Regions from separate parts of the Methylophaga sp. F-2 genome, predicted to be linked through region 1. Evidence: riboswitches for the same ligand, from Rfam matches in the RefSeq annotation. Region 1 holds a riboswitch; the other holds the start of a gene.
The links. Region 1 has a riboswitch for cobalamin ahead of AC13DA_RS01860 (TonB-dependent receptor domain-containing protein). Riboswitches for the same ligand answer to the same signal wherever they lie in the genome.

Region 1 (9,348 bases):
TTGCTAGTTCAATATCACCTTGTTTCAATGCTTCGATGATCGGGGTGACATGGTCATACAAACTCCGATGGCCAATACAAAGGTAAAGTATCAGCACACTAAATAAGCTGTTGAGCACGGTAATTTGACTAATAAAATAGGCAATCAAGGCAAAAGGTAAGACGAGTATCAGCCATGCAAGTAAGCCATTGATAAACTGTTTTTTTTGATTGTGTTCTGAAGAATATAATCTGGTTTCCACGAGCTTGGTCAGTCGCCCAAAACCAACCAGCGGATGGCGACGTGTTGGTTCGCCAAGCAACCAGTCAAGCAATACGGCAAGCACGATAAACAGTAAGGTCATAGCTTGGCAGGTTCATCCCATTGGTTTTCATATAAAACCGCGTCCAGCTCAATACCTTGTCGCCAGTTTTCCATTTGTAACATCGGCTCTGGATAAAACTCATTAACATGACCCAGGCAGAGAATAGCGACGGGGGAGGCACCCGAGGGGAGTTTCAGTAATTGTGCCAGTGCCTCAGGTTCAAAAATAGAAACCCAGCCCATGCCCAAACCTTCCACTCTCGCTGCGAGCCACATATTTTGGATGGCACAAGATACCGAGGCCAAATCCATATTCGGCATGGTTCGTCTGCCAAAAATATGTTGTTCACGTTTATCACATAAAGCGACAACCAGGATTTCAGCACAATTATCCATACCCTCGACTTTTAAACGCATAAACTCATCTTCGCGTTCATTCATGGCTTTGGCTGTTTCAATACGTTCCTTTTCCACCAGTGCTTTTATTTTTTCGCGAATAATGGAATCAGTAATTCGAATTATTCGCCAGGGTTGCATCAGACCGACACTGGGGGCTTGATGAGCCGCGATCAGTAAACGTTTTAATTGTTCTGGATCAACAGGAGCTGGTCGAAAGTGACGCATATCCCGACGTTCTGCTATGGCGCGATAAACGGCTTCTCGTTCTTCTTGTGAAAACTGATGAGGTGAATCACTCATGGCGTCAACCACGCTGCAATAAGGTGAGGGTTTGAGTAAAAATAAAAGTGGATATAGCTGGCGGTTAAACGCTGTTGTTGATAGACCACTTCACTGACCGATTTACTATTAGGACACTGTCCGCTTATCTCCGAGACCAGTTCTGTACTGAGTAAAGAATGATGATAGGTGTGGCCTCTGATGGCCGCACCATTGATTGTCAATTCCTGTAATCCGAGAGCCGTCAGTCTCGCCTGAAGTTTGGCTTTGGCAGGCAAAATGCCACATAGACTAGCAGTGTTATCCGCTTTATCCGTCAGGGATTCACATAGGTATAACATGCCGCCACACTCAGCGATGATCGGTTTATTGGCATGGTAATGCTGGTGAATAGCTTGAATCATATTGGTGTTTTGACTCAATGTCTCCAGATGTAACTCGGGATATCCACCAGGCAGATACAGGCTATCGATGTCTGGTAATTGTTTGTCTGTTAGTGGCGAGAAAAATATAAGCTCAGCACCTAATGCAGAAAGACAATCCAGATTCGCTTGATAAAGAAAAGAGAAAGCGGCATCCCTGGCAACCCCAATCTTTACACCTTCGAGTAAGAGAGGCAGTGGCTCAACATCAATAAACGGAAAATCAATATCAGGTAATGAAACCGTATTATCAAAGTCAAAAGCGTCCAGAGTATGGCTCAGGCGTTGCTCTAAATCAGTGACTTCATTGGCTTGCTGTAAACCCAAATAACGACTGGGCAGGGCATGTTCAGTTTGTCTGAACAAAGTAGCGAGACAAGGAAGAGTGTTAGGTAAGGCTTTTTTGAGCATATCGGCATGACGTTCACTGCCGACTTTATTAGCAATAACGGCAGCGACACGCGTATCTTTTCGATATTGGTCCAAACCGACAGCGATGGCTGCAAAGGTTTGTGCCATGGCACTGGCATCGATCACGGCAAGGATAGGGATACCAAAAGCAGCAGCCAGATCAGCTGTGGAAGGTTCACCATCAAACAAGCCCATCACACCTTCAATCAAAATAATATCGGCTTGTTGCGCCGCTTCTGCTAAAAGTTGCTGACTGTGTTGTTTGCCGACCATCCACAGGTCAAGTTGATAAACAGGGTGACCTGATGCGTATGCTAAAACCATAGGGTCCAGAAAATCTGGACCCACTTTGAATACGCGAACCTGTTTGTTTTGCTGCCGGTAATGTCTTGCTAATACAGCGGTGACCGTGGTTTTACCCTGGCCAGATGCAGGTGCAGCAATGACAACAGCAGCACATGACTGCGACTGCATCTTTATTAATGCTGTTGATCTGCTCGTTGTGTCGTTGCTGTGAAATGCAGAGACACATGGCAAATCATCGCAACTACCAGATAGAAACTCATTACAGCCAGGTTTTTAGGGAAGTACTGAATAAAACGTTGTGTGTATTCAGTGAATGTTGGATCAGGATAACGGCCAGAAAAAAAGTAGAAACCACCACCACTAAATAAGGTGGCTGCAGTGGCTGCTACCAATACACTGCCAACAAGCGGCAATAAGGTGGCTGCATTAAATTGATATTTTGATGCATACCAGCGTCCAGCCATCCATAAGCTGCCATAAGCAGGAATCAGAAATCCGTAAGCAGGAGACATGCAGAAACTAGTGCTTAATTGACCACCACCCAACAACACACTGGCGATATCGAGACCAGCAGCCATTACTAGAAATACAGGAAACCAGGCAGCTGAACTCAAGTAAAGACCGGCTAGGAAAAAGATAGCCCATGATGCACTCGGTAACGCGTCGACAGAAGCAAAATGATGACCTCGGGTCATGAACATTAAAAGTGCTAAAAGACCAGCAATAATGAGTTGCTGAGAACGAGATAAGGTCATGATGTGATTCTCCAGTGTGCCCACCCGCACACAATAGGTTTTGAATTTGCCAGTTGGCACGTTTTATTTTCAGGCCGGTCTCCGGACTTGTGAGTTTTGCCTGATAAACACCTTCCCATACAGCGCTGTACAGTGGCATAACGTTTATCTCATCTCACTTACCGTTGCGGGGGCAGTGTCGGCATTATCTAGTGATGCACCGACTTCCCGTTTACTCGCGTTAGCAACACCTGAAACTCGCGATAGAATAAGGATTAATGCGACATATTGTCAATTTGACGTATAGGAATCAGGTGTCATTGTCGATATAGTTAACATAGTCAGTTTGACGGATGGATGCGCAGCCATTACTATGCGCGGCTCTTCAGGTGCTCTGTTTAGGCAGAGTTAAACGGGAAGTTGGTGACAAATCCAACACTGCCCCCGCAACGGTAAACGTTGAAAAGCACATCATTAAGCCACTGCGAATGTCGTGGGAAGGCGATGTGTCAGGCGATAGCCACAACGTAAGTCCGGAGACCGGCCTGAGGTTTCGTAACAACACAATGTGTTGTGACCCTATTAACCCTGGATCGCGGGTGAGCGTATCCTCAGGAGACAATTATGACCTTGTTTTCAAAGGCGTTGCCTTTGCGTGCGTGCACGCGTCTTTCAGCATTTACGCTGATTTCTTCTTTACTTTCTTTACCTGTTATCGCCAGTGATGAACTAGATTCCATCACCGTTACTGCAAACCGTATGCCTACGGAAAATGCGTTGGCGCCGACTACGGTGATCACAGAAGCTGATATTGAAAAACTTCAGATTCAAGATTTGGCTACACTTCTGTCACGTTTTCCGGGTATTGACATGACTCAGAATGGTGGTTTGGGTAAGACAAGTGGTGTTTCAATCCGTGGAACAAACTCTGATCACGTGCTTGTTTTAGTTGATGGCGTTAAATGGTATTCAGCCACATCTGGTTCGTCAGCATTACAAGATTTCCCTGTTAGCCAAATTGAACGTATTGAAATTGTCCGCGGGCCTCGAGCTGGGCTTTATGGCTCTGAAGCCATAGGTGGTGTGATCCAAATCTTCACTAAAAGCGGTTCAATTAGTAAACCTACGCCAAATTTTACGGTGTCTGCTGGTACCAAAAACACTCTCAGAAGCCAAGCTGGCGTAAGTGGTGGAAACGAAACGACCAAATATAATCTTAGCTATAGCTACGATACAACCAATGGCATCAACGCTAGAGAAGATCGTAACCCTGATCATGACGGTTACCGTAATCAAAGTGTATCGTTAAAAGTCAATCAACAGTGGATAGAAAACTGGTCAACGGATGTTAATCTGCTTCGTTCAAATGCACGTAATCACTATGATGGATCTAGTGTAAATAAAAATTACGTCACCGATACCGTTCAACAAATTCTTGGGCTTAATAACAATATCTCAGTAAACGATACATGGTCTATGAGTTTTGGCCTTTCTGAGTCGCGTGATCGTTCTCAAAATTATGTCGATGATGAGATAACCACAAATTACAATACACGTCATCGTTATGCCGGCTGGATAAATCATCTTAGATTAAATGCTCAGCATCGAGTCAATATTGGCTTCGAGTATGAGAATGACAAGATTGATAGTTCTGATACTTATGTCTCTGATTCTCGTGACAATAAAGCTGTTTTTGCTAGCTGGGATGCTGAGCTTGATAAAAACAGCTGGCTTCTGAGTGCTCGTCATGACGATAATGAATCATTCGGCCATGAAACAACAGGAACAGCTGATTATGGTTACCAGTTGAGTGATGAGTTAAAGTTGACCGCTAATGCCGGAACTGGCTTCAAGACCCCGACATTTAACGATCTCTACTATCCATTAGATAGTTTTGGGTTTCAAGGCAATCCTGATCTGAAACCAGAAAAATCGACCTCGTATGGTATTGGGTTGGAAGGCACACCAAGCTGGGGAAGATGGGCCATCAATACCTACAAAAACAAGATCAGAAACCTGATAGTTTGGGATACATCGCCATCTAATGTCGACGTGGCTAAGATCAAAGGTGTTGAGTTTGAAGTCACAACAAGCCTTGCAGATTGGCAAGTGTCAGCGGATGCTTCATTTTTGCAACCAGAGGATGACAAAACAGGGAATGTTTTGCCCAGAAGAGCAAAACGTTTAGCCAATATGCATCTGGATCGTAATTGGGGGGACTGGTCCACCGGCGCGAGCTGGAAGTTGAGAGGGCATAGCTATGATAAAGCGGATAATAAAAAGCGTCTTGGCGGTTATGGGCTCCTGGATTTACGTGTTGCCTATAAAGTGGATCCAGACTGGACAGTCAGGTTAACAGGCCAAAATATGTTAAATAAAGACTATCGAACCGTTGATGAATATTACAGCTTGGGTCGTACTGTAATGTTGTCACTGAGTTACCAACCTTAAAAGTCTATAGGTTGAATAAAAATACCCGAACATGTTTCGGGTATTTTTTTGCCTGAAACATCAGGATTCATCTGGTCAGTAGCCCGCTAAAAATATAGAATTGTCACATCTTTTTTATGTTGAACTCCCATGACAGATAAATATGACAATAAAGGCTTTGCGACAAAAGCCGTCCGCGTTGGCCACAAAAGAACGGCCGAATCTGAACAATCTGAACCTATATTCCCAACGTCCAGCTTTGTCTTCGAAAGTGCAGAGCAAGCTGCAGCACGATTTGGTGGTGATGAGCCGGGTAATATCTATTCTCGTTTTACTAATCCCACCGTTCGGACATTTGAACAGCGTCTAGCCGCCCTTGAAGGTGGTGAGTCCTGTGTTGCTACATCATCTGGCATGTCAGCTATTCTGTCGACGATGATGGCCTTATTATCAGCCGGTGACCATATCGTGTCGTCGATGAGTATTTTTGGCACTACACGTGTTTTGTTTGATAAATATTTATCCAAGTTTGGTGTCAGCACCAGCTACGTGAAATTGATTGATTTGGATGACTGGAAAGCCGCCATTACGCCAGAAACAAAAATGCTGTTTTTGGAAACGCCTTCCAACCCCATGAATGAAATTGCAGACTTAGAAGCACTCTCTGAGCTGGCTAAAGCCAATGACTGTTTATTGATTGTCGATAACTGTTTCTGCACACCGGCATTACAACGACCGTTGGAGTTTGGCGCTGATATCGTGGTGCATTCAGCCACTAAATACATTGATGGCCAGGGCCGTTGTATTGGTGGTGCGGTGGTTGGCGATGCTAAACGTGTTGGTGAAGAGGTATATGGTTTCTTGCGTACAGCAGGGCCGACGATGAGTCCATTTAATGCGTGGACATTCCTGAAAGGTCTGGAAACGCTGGATTTGAGAATGAAAGCGCATTCTGCATCAGCACTTGAGGTGGCAAGCTGGCTGGAGTCGCAACCTTTAGTGAGCCATGTGTTTTATTCAGGTTTGCCCTCACATCCACAGCATACGCTGGCTAAGAAACAACAGTCAGCATTTGGTGGCATTATTGCCTTTGAAATCAAAGGTGGTAAGAAGGATGCGTGGACATTAATCAATTCACTGGAATGGCTTTCCATCACAGCGAATTTAGGTGATAGCAAAACCACCATCACTCATCCTGCAACCACAACGCACGGGCGCTTGTCTGAAGAAGCCCGTGCTGCGGCCGGTATTACCGATGGTATGTTACGCATCTCTGTCGGCCTCGAAAGTGTGGATGATATTAAAGCGGATTTAGCCCGCGGATTTGCCGCGATTAAATAACGGCACAAAACCTGCATAGCCCTGCCTACATTGGTGTGGCTGTCAAAAAAATGTCTTTAAAAAGCCTAAAGACAGAGGCCTGACAGCATAATGAACAAGGTAGATTGCTATGTTAGATTTCTTAAAGATCGCATTGCCATTAGTGTTGCTGGCAACCATGCCAGCACGGCAATCACAAGCGGCTGAAACCCCCAGTAGTGATGTTCGTGTTGTGATAGACGTTTCAGGCAGCATGAAAAAGAATGATCCTAAAAACCTCCGTGCGCCTGCGCTGAGAATGCTGGTGGGATTAATGCCAGACGATGCTAATGCAGGGGTTTGGACGTTTGCCAAAATGGTCAACATGCTGGTGCCCTGGCAAAAAGTAGATGATGACTGGCGGCAGAAAGCCATAGAGAAATCATCCAAAATACATTCTCTTGGCTTGTACACCAATATTGAATTAGCACTACAGAAAGCTACCAAAACCGGAATACAAAATAATCCCAAACAACGTCAAAGCTTAATTTTATTATCGGATGGTTTTGTAGACTTACAACCCGGCCAAAAAGCTAGTGAAGCATCCCGCCAACGGATTCTGAATGATATTGTGCCGAAGTTAAAAGCGGCGAATCTGGCCGTTCATACTATTGCCTTGTCAGATAATGCCGATCATGAACTACTAAAAGCTATCTCGATGGAAACCGATGGTTGGTACCAACAAGCTAATACGGCAGATGATTTACAACGTATTTTCTTACATATGTTTGAGAAAGCCACACAGCCTGATACCGTTCCACTCGCGGATAATCAATTCAAAATCGATAGTAGTGTCAATGAAATGACAGTGCTGGCGTTTCGTAAAGCAGGCTCCGCGGAGACGCAACTGAAATCACCCGACGGTAAAACGCTCACCGAACTGGACCAATCAGAGAAAATACGTTGGTTACACGAAGATAGCTTTGATTTGATTACCATCGAAAATCCTGTCACGGGAGAGTGGCGCATTGATGCCCAACTCGATCCTGATAATCGGGTGATGGTAGTAACAGATATGAAACTGCAAACCAGTGATTTACCGAATAATGTGCTTAAGGGCGAAAAATTCGACTTTCATGCTACCCTGACTGACCACGGTAAAGCGATTACCCGAAAAGACTTTCTTGAATTAGTCGATGGCTCACTCAAGCAAAATTCAGAGCAGGGAGAGAAGCAAGTATCGATGACGCTGGATCCACAAAAAAGTCAGTTTAATGCGACTTTGGGTGAGGAGTTTACTGCTGGAAGACAAGATGTCATTGTGACACTGAAAAGTGCCACATTTGAACGTCAGAGACGTCAAAGTATCAATGTGATTGCAGCGCCTTATTATGTCGAGACTGAACGTTTGCCTGGAGATAATCGAAGCCATCGTATTCAAGTTCAGGTTGAACCCACACTCATTAAACCGGATTCCCTGTCGATAAAAGCCTTATTAAGGGAAGAAAATGGTAGCGAGTGGCCCTACGACATGCAGAAAACCGATACTAATAATTGGCAACTGACATTAACTGAGCTGACCAACGAGGCAAACTATGAGTTATCGCTTCAGTTACGTGGTGAAACGCCTGAAGGGCGACCTGTGTTTTTACAGGCAGAACCCATTAAATTAAAAGATGAATTAACTGCAGAAAAAACCGCTGAGTTATTTGATGAAGAACTGACTCCAATATTGGATCCGATTACCGGGGAAGATGAGGCGAATGTCGATATCATGCCATTGGATGATGACTTGCTGTTAGACGACAGTGACAATAGTTCAGATACCTCAATGTCAGATAACACCAAACTTTTGATCGGTAATGCCATTATCGTGTGTTTATTGATTGCTGGTGTGATTTGGTGGCGCAGACAGAATGCAGCCACCATGGCGGTAGGAGATATGCTTTGATAAATCTAACCGATCCAATGCTGGAGTTTTTGGCTTACGAACTGGCACTTGTTTTTGCCATTATCGCGGGCATTCTGCTGGTCAGTAACCGAAGAAAACAACGTAAAGTCCACAACGCCAGTAGTAATGCTGTAAAAAAGATTAAACGCAACAGGGAAGTCAGAGAACAGAACCTGAGCCAGGTTCTACAAGAAAAATATGGCCTGAGTGACGAAGCGCTAAAGGTAGAAGTTAATGACTTTCTGGAACGTGAACGCCGTATTCAAAAAAGTCTTGTAAAAACCTATATCGAACAGGATTCTAATGCTTTCCTGAATATCCCGGACCTGATAGAACAAGCCGTTGACGCCGCCTTGAATATTGAACCTGTCGGTTCTCATTCAGCTTCGCATCAAGCAGAAAAACACACGTCAACGGAAGCTGATTTACAACAACAAATCGATCATGCTGCGCAAACAATGGAGCGTTTACTCAGCCAGTATCAACAATTGACAGGCGCTGCGGCTATTGCTGGTGCGGCAGCCTTACCTCAAACAGAGGAAATGGATGCTGTCATTGATGAGGATAGCAACGAATCCAACGTTACAGCAGAAGTTGAACAAACTGTAGAACCGGTTGAAGAGCAAGCCTTTGGTGATGAACATGTCGAAGACGTTGTCTTTGACGATCAGGCTGAGGTGGCCGCTGCTGCCATTGAGGAAGAGCCGGCTGTCAGTCCTGTTTCTGAAGAAAATACCGATACTGAAACACAAGTCGTCTCTGAGTCATCAGCCGAAGAGCCATTATTAAGTAATGATGAGCTTGATGCTTTACT
Region 2 (9,348 bases), on a different contig from region 1:
CAAGCAACTGCATCAGCATCGTTTCCTGTCTCTGCCCCCAGTGATTCACATAATCACTTGCCGCTAACACTTTTGGTGCTTCATTAAGCAACTCTGGGTAAGTCTTTAAGGCATGCTGCCAAGGTTCTGGCAAAACAAATGCTGAGGACATAAACACTCCGGATAACGATGAGAAAAACACTACTTTAACCTATGGTTACGTAAAGCCAAATGTCCTTCGAAAAAAATGGGGATGGGCACTTGAATAGGCTTATTGCCTTGCACACAATCTTATTTGTGTTATTTTGAATCGGGTTCTTGATTGCCTCGGGTAGTCATTAACACCATAAAATTAATGAGGAGTAAGACATATGGATTTTTTTAGACGTTTGAACAAAGTCATTCCGGTTTTATCAATCATGGCTTTTTTGAGTATCTACATGGCACCTGTTCATGCAGCAATGATCGATAATCAACAACTTATTACTCAATCTCAAAGTGACATCACAAAACAAGAAGTGTTAAAACAACTTGACCGCCAGGAAGTCAAACAACAATTATTATCTATGGGCGTTGATCTGAATGATGCGAAAGCACGTATCAATCAAATGAGCGATCAGGAACTGGCACAATTAGCAAAAAACTTTGATGAAATGCCTGCTGGTAGTGGCATTATTGGAGCCATTCTCGTTGTATTTATCGTTTTAGTGATTACTGATATGCTAGGTGCAACCGACGTATTTGGATTTGTACATGATATTAATCACTAAACAATCATTTTTTAGTGAATTCAAAAACGCCAGACTTTCTGGCGTTTTTTTTATTCTGCTTTTCTTATCTGCTTGTGCCAGTGCACCACAAACCAAAGATTTACTGAATTCACCACCTGCTAACATTCCACTACAACACGAACTCACAGAAACAGCCTTTTTTCCTCAGGAAGAATACCAATGTGGGCCTGCAGCACTGGCGACCATATTAACGTCCGAAGGTATTGATGTAGTTCCTCAGGATTTAACGGCCAAAGTCTATCTACCTGAGAAAAAAGGCAGCTTACAGGTGGAAATGATAGCAACGGCACGTAGCTATCAGCTGATGCCATATAAACTCAATTCTGATATCAAAGCCATCATTGAAGAAGTTAACTCGGGCAGACCTGTATTGGTTTTTCAAAACCTGGGCCTAAACTGGTATCCCGTGTGGCATTACGCCGTGGTTATTGGTTATGAATTAGACAATCAATTACTTATCTTGCGTTCAGGCACCGAAAAAAGACATCAGGTAAGTTTTCAAACCTTCGAACGTACCTGGCAAAGAGGCAACTACTGGGCCTATGTTTTCGTAAAACCCACTGAAGTCCCTGTCACCGCCAATCTTCTTAGTTATACCCGTGCAGCCGATGCTCTAATGCAAGTAGGGCAAGATAAGAATGCCTTGTTGGCACATAAAACCGCCACACAGCAATGGCCAGAGCAGACCTTATCTCATATGGCTCTGGGTAATGCCGAGTTCAAAGCTGGACATTACAAGGAAGCTGAATTAGCTTTTGAGAATGCCATAAGAGTTGCCCCGGAAAACGCTCAGGCATGGAATAATCTGAGCTATGCATTAATGAAAAATAATTGCCGGTTTGCGGCGACTCGTGCCATCGTCTGCGCCACCAGAATAGCTCCTGACGATGACAATTTAAAAGACAGTCTGCAAGAAATTATCGGACAACGATCAGTGCCTGGCGGTCAGTGTGAGATTCCAACGTGCCCTGAGTTTTAAAGGATCAATCATGTTAAGTCGTCTGTTCGTGTTGCTAACTTTATTCATTAGTTTCCCTGTTTTTGCTCATACAGAAACTGACTGCGCATCAGCCTTTACCACACTGGAAATTAATGCGTGTCTTAATGAAGAACTTCAGCAAAAACAGGACATCATGAAACATTATCTGGCAGCAGCAAAACAACGTTATCACGATGAAACTCAAGTCATAGAAGCGATTGAAACAGGGCAAGCCGCCTGGGAGGCTTATAAAAAAGCTTATTGTGACAGCATTTACATCATTTGGATGGACGGCACTATTCGTGTTGCCATGTCGCTTGGCTGTCAGATAAAACTGACTGAGATAAGAACACATGAAATCTGGTCGAGCTATCTCACTTATATGGACAGTACTCCAGCTATCATGCCTGAACCAGCATTAACGTATGAGTAAACTCATTGCCCAATCATAATGAGCTTGCCGGTTTTCGGATCGCGATAAACTTGGCCAACAGACTCATATCCATCAGCCCCACCCTGCATTCCCTCCGGCATCTGCGGTAACTCTTTCATCGACTGTAATTCTGTCAAAGCATGATCTGCCTGACTGTTCTCTGACTGGAAATGGTCTTGTAACTGACTGCTCATTGAAATCAATGCCGCGATCAAGCCGCAGGCAAACACCAACATTAAGTCTAGTAGATTGGCCATAGGGCCTAATGGCTCATCATCATTGCCATCAAAACGACTGTTGCGCCAACGTCTAGCCATGAGCCTGTTCCATTGAAGTCAACACCTCGTCATACCAACGTCGTCTCAATCGCCCTAAAACAAAACCGATAATGCCGACAAACAAACCCAACACCGTAGTATCGAATGCCACACTCATCGCGGTGGTTAAAATACTTAATTCGCCATTACCCAAGGCTGATAAGCCGGGGCCAAGAGGAATAAGCGTTCCCATCAATCCCAGCATCGGAGCAATTCTCGCTAAAAAGTCGCTACGTTCGATACGTTTAAACGCTAAGGTTTCAAACGCGTCAGTTTGACCAGACTGTTGCCACTTTTTTAAACCAGAAAAACGCTCGGCCAGTGCAATACCAATATCTATAACGCTTAAGGCAGCAAACAACATCAGCGCCCAAATGACCGGTTCCAGTAAAAACCCCACTAAGTGATGCATCACACCTATCGACTGTGAACTCAACATAACTTACTCCTTAGCCTTTGAAGCAGGTGCACGCGCCCCTTTTGCGATACCGACCAGTACCAATAACATCACCAGACCTAATATCAAATACAGCCAGAAACGTTGTTGCTGGTTTTGTTCTTGCTGTTGTTCCTCAGATGAATTTGTTTGTTGTTGCTCAGCCTGAGTCGCTGTTTGCTCAGTGACCTCAGCAATATGGCTTGGCGCATTAGGCAAATCCGCTTCTGGCATTTTTGCGGCGTTTAACATCTCAGCTAATTGCTGTTGGTGCTCCGCGTCTAAATAATCATTCAACCAGACATACATCGGATGTGTCGGCGCGGTATGACCACTTCCCGGCAGGCCATTTGCTGCAATCAGATCGGTAAACTGCTGTGCCAGATCGTGTAAGGTTGACTCATCTGCCTGCCAGAAGCCTTTATATGCCGCGACCAGCATAATCGCCAGCATATTGCTTTTCACATGCACATTGTGGTCTTGTTCAAGGAACTCATCTAAGCCGAGATCCAGACCATCATCGACATACACACGTTTGACTTCATCCCATACCCAGCTTTTCACAATACCGGGATTGGTCACCTGCCAGCCCCATAGATACTCTAAAAACTCACTGCCCATGGTACGCGCGCCAGCATAACCTTCATTCATCAGAGGTTTAAGCCACTGAGGATTCAAGTAGCGGCCTCGTAATTCGCTCAACAACACACTTTGTAAGGGCTCGACCCGTAAATCACTACTATCACTATGTGCCAGAATATAATTATTCGGCGCCTGACCACGGCTGGTTTCAATGGCTAAACTCAGTCCCCCCAGATAATCAAAGGCATCATTGTTATCCATGACGCCATACAAATTGCTGCCTCGCCCCAAATAGGTTTGGCCGACATGTTTTAACCGCTGTTGAAACAGGGCCTGCTGTGCCTCGCCGTCCAGCTCTGCGCCATAAGCATGGCCCATGCGATGAATATACGTTTCCGCGACTTGTTCACGATTTTCCCAAGCGCCTGAACGCTCCACCAAACGATTCACTCCCGCGCCATACGCGCCGGGAGGTGCGCCAAAAATACGGTAACTCGCTGTCAACCCGGCTTCTTGTTCAGATATCCCCGCTCGTAATGCCGCACTGGCATCTGCCACCCAACGAGCGGCTACTTGATTCTGCTCCAAAGATTCGAAACCCGGCTTTTCTTTTACCTGCAAACGTTCCAGGGCAGCATCTAAAGATAATGTTAAAGCAGGATAATCATGGCGAATCAGTCCCGAAGAGGCATCCAAAGCCATTAAGACTGCCTGCTCCAACCACACTAACTGCGAACCATACAAATCACGAAATAAACCCGATGTGGTCAGTAACATATCCCGACGAATACGCGGCGGGTTTGAAGTAGAGTCTGTAGAGCTCAGATCTAAACGCTCTAATCCGCTAAAAATCCCACGGCTATTCCAGGTCGGTTTTACACCTAACATATCGTAGGCAAAGGCGATCATCGCGCCTTCATCACGCACCACATCCGAGGCCCATAACACTAAAGCATCACTGTCCTGTTTAGCATTAGCTGGCGACTCAGCACGGGCTTTTTCAGCTAAAGCAATGCCCACTTTGTAGCCTAACCGAGATGGAATCAAACTATCATCCAGGGCATAGAAATTACGCCCCGTAGGTAAAGCCGATGGTGTGCGAATCGGATCATTCCCTTTACCGGGCTCGACAAAATGGCCGTCCAGCGCAGCCAGTAAAGCCGACATTTCTGCCGCCGGAGATTCCCGTAACAGTGGTTCCCAGTTTTCCGTGGTTTGTTTGCCATTATTCATCGACGTCAGCATGGTTTGAATGGCTTTTTCAGACCACTCACGACCAAAAACATGCAAACCTAACGGCATGAAATCTTCTTGTAGTGTGGTCAGGTAATGGCCGATTTCATGCACCAGTAAATCATCATCCACCTGCTCAAATGAGCTTAAACCACGCACTTCCAGTTCAGCTGACATATTAGCTGTCAGCTCATCTTCCAAATTCAACTCGGTAACCAAACGTTTCATTTCATCAATTGCACGGTCACGCATTGCACCGGCATTCACAGGCGCCGACTCATAACTTTCAACCACCTGACGAAGCGCCAATAATTGGTCATATAGCTCCGTACTTGCCAAAGGTGGGGTAAGGTGATCAATCATCACGGCTAAACCACGACGTTTCGCCTGAATGCCCTCGCCAACCCCGTCCACAATGTATGGATAAATACTGGGTAAATCAGCCAGAATCGCTTGTGGATAATCATTTTCCGCCATACCCACACGATGTCGCGGTAGAAACTCGTAAGTGGAATGTCGGCCTAAATGCACTAAAGCATCGGCATGAAACTCATTTCTTAGCCATTGGTAAAAGGCCATATACTGATGTGGCGGTGGAAATGATAAGTTCGCATGTAATAACTCTTCATTCAGCTCCCAGCCTCTTGGCGGTTGAGGCCCAACAAAAATATTGCCAAATTGAATACCGGGAATCAGGATTTTATGATCAAACACCATCACATTACCCGGTGCTTCTCCCCAGCCTCGTACACCTTCAATCCACTGCTGACTAATCGCCGTAATTAATTGCTCAGCCTGCTGCCAATCCATCTCGTCTGAAGGTTGCTGATAAAGGATCTGGAGTTGAGTGAGTAATTGCAAAACACGATCCCGACCAGCATGATCTGCCCCATCCACCACATGGCGGATATCTTCCATCACTCTGGCTAATAAGTGTTTTGCAATACTGGGATCTTTTAACGCTTTCGCTTGTTTTAAATTGGCGTGCAATAAACCCAGCGGTCCATTGATCATTTCCTGCTGTAGTGACTCCGGTAAGGTATGAAACCAGGACAGATAAGTTTGGTTGTCAACAGTATTCACGACGGATGACATGGCGGCCAGTGCTTCATGATCTTCTGGCAGGTTCACACCACGCTGTTGTAATAAGTCTAATAACTCCGCTGATGTTTTTGGCAGTTCACCCGTGTTGTAGCCACTATTGTTGAGTGAATGCAAAATATCGAATAAAGACTCCACCACATTTAAATTATCCGCCCCGATATTGTGACGCCCCGGCGGATGGTTGTAATAAATGATGGCGACTTTTTTATCCTGATTCGCTTTATTCTGCAGTTGTTGCCAGCGTTTTAGACGCTGTGACAATAAGCTCACTTGTGAAGCAACTGGCTCAGAAAAAGCGAGTCTGGCACCGGTGAGCTTATCGACCTCAGCAGGTGTCATCGTCGCGACGACCATCGGTTGAGAAAGTCCCTGCAACTCAGGCATAGCGACCCGGTAATGCACTGAATCCCAGCTAATCCCAGCTTCAGACAGTTCCCAGTCGGCACGAGTACTGTCACTTAAACGCATCGCTTTGATAACTGGCACATCCAGTTCTTTTAACTCATCAGTGACCGCTTGCCTATGTTCAGAGCCACCTATTACAAAGTCTTGTAATGATACTATCGAGCTGATCTGTGATTTATGTTCTGTCAGTAGCTTAATCGCAGATAAACTGGCATCCCCCCAGGCAGTAAGCACTGACACACACCCGGTCTTTTCATCAGCTATGTTTTCACAAACTGCATCCAGCAAAGCCTTTTCTCCGGGTCGTTCCCCGGTTTCATAATCGAGCAATACCACCCATGAAGGTTTTGCTGAAAACTCAAACTGCTCTGGTAAGGTGATTTTACCTTGATGATAAAGCCTGAGCTGTGCAGCTAATTGCGGACGCTGAATCGTATCTTCATGTCGAACGATATGATGCAGATGATTAATTAAACCCTGCATATTTTCACTGTTTCTTCCTAACCAGAAGAAGCGCGTGATCAGCCAGGCTTGCTGTTCAGGATGTTGCTGTAATAGCGATGCCATCCATTGTTCAGTTGATAAGCTGGGATCAGGATGTTGCATCAACTTATCAGGCGGCCCGGCTAATAATGCTTTGCCATCAAGACTTGAGGCCATCACCAGACGTTGATCACTATGCAAAGCAATAAGATTATTTAACAAACCTTTTTTGCTATATTCCACCAGTTGATTGGCGGTTTCGCCAAACACACCGCCAGCAAACACTAAATCTGACTGCTGCAATAACTGTGATTGCTTTTGTGTGGATAAATCTTGCCACTGCTCTGTTGTACGTATTTGTACAGAGACGGGCTGTTGCGATGTGTCTTTTAAAAATTCATGTGCACCTGATACCACTTCCGGTACATTCCTTGGCGTCACAATCAGTAAGAGTTGCTCAGCGAATGCTGATGCAGAGAAAAGAAACAGGACTAAACAGAGAACAATTCGGTTATACACAGCGCTTTCCATCAATATATAAAAACACTGAGCTATCAAACCATGCCGGAAACCCACACACCGCTTAACAACTCAAAGATGATTCGCCATTAAACGGTTTCCCGCTCCAACTGCACACCCCGGCCATCGGATAACAACGTTTTTATGGCAGATATCCTGGCTCACGCTTCAACGTTTCCGACTCACCTTCCCGAAATCGACTAATTTCAGTGGTTTTACATCATCGTTGTCGGAAACTTCACGTATACAGTTGCGGGGACAGCTTCGGTTAAGAATTCCCTTTTAACTCTGGTAAGAGACCATAAAGACCTGAATTATACGTACATCACTTAATAACAACCACGGTTTGGTGACGCAGACAAAATCGCACACAATATTCATGCGCCAACTAAAGCTAGACAGTCAAAATAGCGATGGCTAATATCGCACAGAGACGCCATGTTTAATCGAGTGGCTCTGCTCCCTAATTTTCAGCGAAAAAATAACAAGAGGAATAAAAAGGATGTTGAAAGAATTCAAAGAATTTGCAATGCGTGGCAATGTGCTAGATATGGCTGTGGGTATTATTATCGGTGGTGCGTTTGGCACGATTGTCAAAAGTCTGGTTGCTGACGTTATCATGCCACCTATCGGCCTGTTACTCGGAGGTGTCGACTTTTCAGACTTATTCGTTACCTTGAAAGAAGGAACTGTAGCGGGACCATATGCCACCCTCGCTAATGCTCAAGAAGCCGGCGCCGTGGTGATCAGTTATGGTGTCTTTATTAATGCGGTGATTAGCTTTCTGATCGTGGCTTTTGCTGTGTTCTTATTAATCCGCTCAGTCAATAAACTACAACGTGAAAAAGAAGCGGAACCAGCCCCTAAAGAAGCCACCAATAAAGAATGTCCGAAATGTTTTTCAACCATTCTAATCAAAGCAACCCGTTGCCCACATTGCACATCTGAAATTGCCTAAACAAAAAAGCCCCGACCAACTGGCCGGGGCTTTTTTTAGCTTTAAAGGCTGAGGGATGATTACATCATGCCGCCCATGCCACCCATTCCGCCCATATCAGGCATTGAAGGTGCATCATCTTTCGGCAGTTCAGCAATCATCGCTTCTGTTGTCAGCATCAGACCAGCAACAGAACCTGCATTTTGCAGTGCAGTACGAGTCACTTTGGTTGGGTCAAGAATACCCATATCGATCATATCGCCGTATTCGCCTGTAGCCGCGTTGTAACCGAAGTTACCTTTGCCTGCAGCGACTTCGTTCAGGATAACAGAGGCTTCAGCACCCGCATTTGTAGCGATTTGGCGTAAAGGTTCTTCCATTGCACGACGAGCAATTTTGATACCCATGTCTTGATCATGATTGTCACCACGCAGTTCACCCAGAGAACCTTCTGCACGAACCAGAGCAACACCACCACCTGCAACAACGCCTTCTTCAACTGCGGCGCGAGTTGCATGCAACGCATCTTCAACGCGTGCTTTTTTCTCTTTCATTTCCATTTCGGTAGCCGCACCGACACGGATAACCGCAACACCGCCAGCTAATTTAGCCACACGTTCTTGCAGTTTTTCTTTGTCGTAGTCAGAAGAAGATTCAGCGATTTGTGTACGAATTTGTTCAACACGTGCTTGGATTTCATCTGCACGGCCAGCACCATCAACGATAGTTGTGTTTTCTTTGCTGACAGTGATTTTCTTCGCTTGACCTAAGTGATCTAAAGTCACTTTTTCCAGGCTCAGACCGACTTCTTCAGAAATCACAGTACCACCAGTCAGAACAGCAATATCTTCTAACATCGCTTTACGACGGTCACCAAAGCCAGGGGCTTTAACCGCACAGACTTTCACGATACCGCGCATATTGTTCACAACCAGTGTTGCTAGTGCTTCACCTTCCACGTCTTCAGAGACGATCAGCAATGGACGGCTTGATTTAGCCACTTGCTCCAGAGCTGGCAGCAAATCACGGATGTTTGAGATTTTTTTGTCGAATAACAGCACGTACGGATCTTCCAGTTCTGCTGTCATAGTTTGTTGGTCGTTAACAAAGTATGGAGACTGATAACCACGATCAAACTGCATACCTTCAA

Region 2: linked by a shared signal. The riboswitch ahead of AC13DA_RS14730 (cobaltochelatase subunit CobN) and the one ahead of AC13DA_RS01860 (TonB-dependent receptor domain-containing protein) in region 1 are both predicted to bind cobalamin.

What each region holds. Positions count from the first base shown of each region.
Region 1 is NZ_JBSXOF010000012.1:47,048-56,395, forward strand. It holds gene cbiB (adenosylcobinamide-phosphate synthase CbiB) at 1-343, opposite strand, end outside; gene bluB (5,6-dimethylbenzimidazole synthase) at 340-1,002, opposite strand; gene AC13DA_RS01850 (cobyrinic acid a,c-diamide synthase CobB) at 999-2,288, opposite strand; gene AC13DA_RS01855 (hypothetical protein) at 2,294-2,875, opposite strand; cobalamin riboswitch at 2,931-3,124, opposite strand; cobalamin riboswitch at 3,225-3,417, shown strand; gene AC13DA_RS01860 (TonB-dependent receptor domain-containing protein) at 3,479-5,305, shown strand; gene AC13DA_RS01865 (O-succinylhomoserine sulfhydrylase) at 5,435-6,625, shown strand; gene AC13DA_RS01870 (vWA domain-containing protein) at 6,735-8,534, shown strand; partial or broken gene AC13DA_RS01875 (hypothetical protein) at 8,531-9,348, shown strand, end outside.
Region 2 is NZ_JBSXOF010000021.1:14,519-23,866, forward strand. It holds gene glnE (bifunctional [glutamate--ammonia ligase]-adenylyl-L-tyrosine phosphorylase/[glutamate--ammonia-ligase] adenylyltransferase) at 1-151, opposite strand, end outside; gene AC13DA_RS14705 (PA2779 family protein) at 351-749, shown strand; gene AC13DA_RS14710 (PA2778 family cysteine peptidase) at 733-1,749, shown strand; gene AC13DA_RS14715 (lysozyme inhibitor LprI family protein) at 1,760-2,182, shown strand; gene AC13DA_RS14720 (DUF2149 domain-containing protein) at 2,185-2,499, opposite strand; gene AC13DA_RS14725 (MotA/TolQ/ExbB proton channel family protein) at 2,492-2,938, opposite strand; gene AC13DA_RS14730 (cobaltochelatase subunit CobN) at 2,942-7,261, opposite strand; cobalamin riboswitch at 7,391-7,580, opposite strand; gene mscL (large conductance mechanosensitive channel protein MscL) at 7,764-8,219, shown strand; gene groL (chaperonin GroEL) at 8,279-9,348, opposite strand, start outside.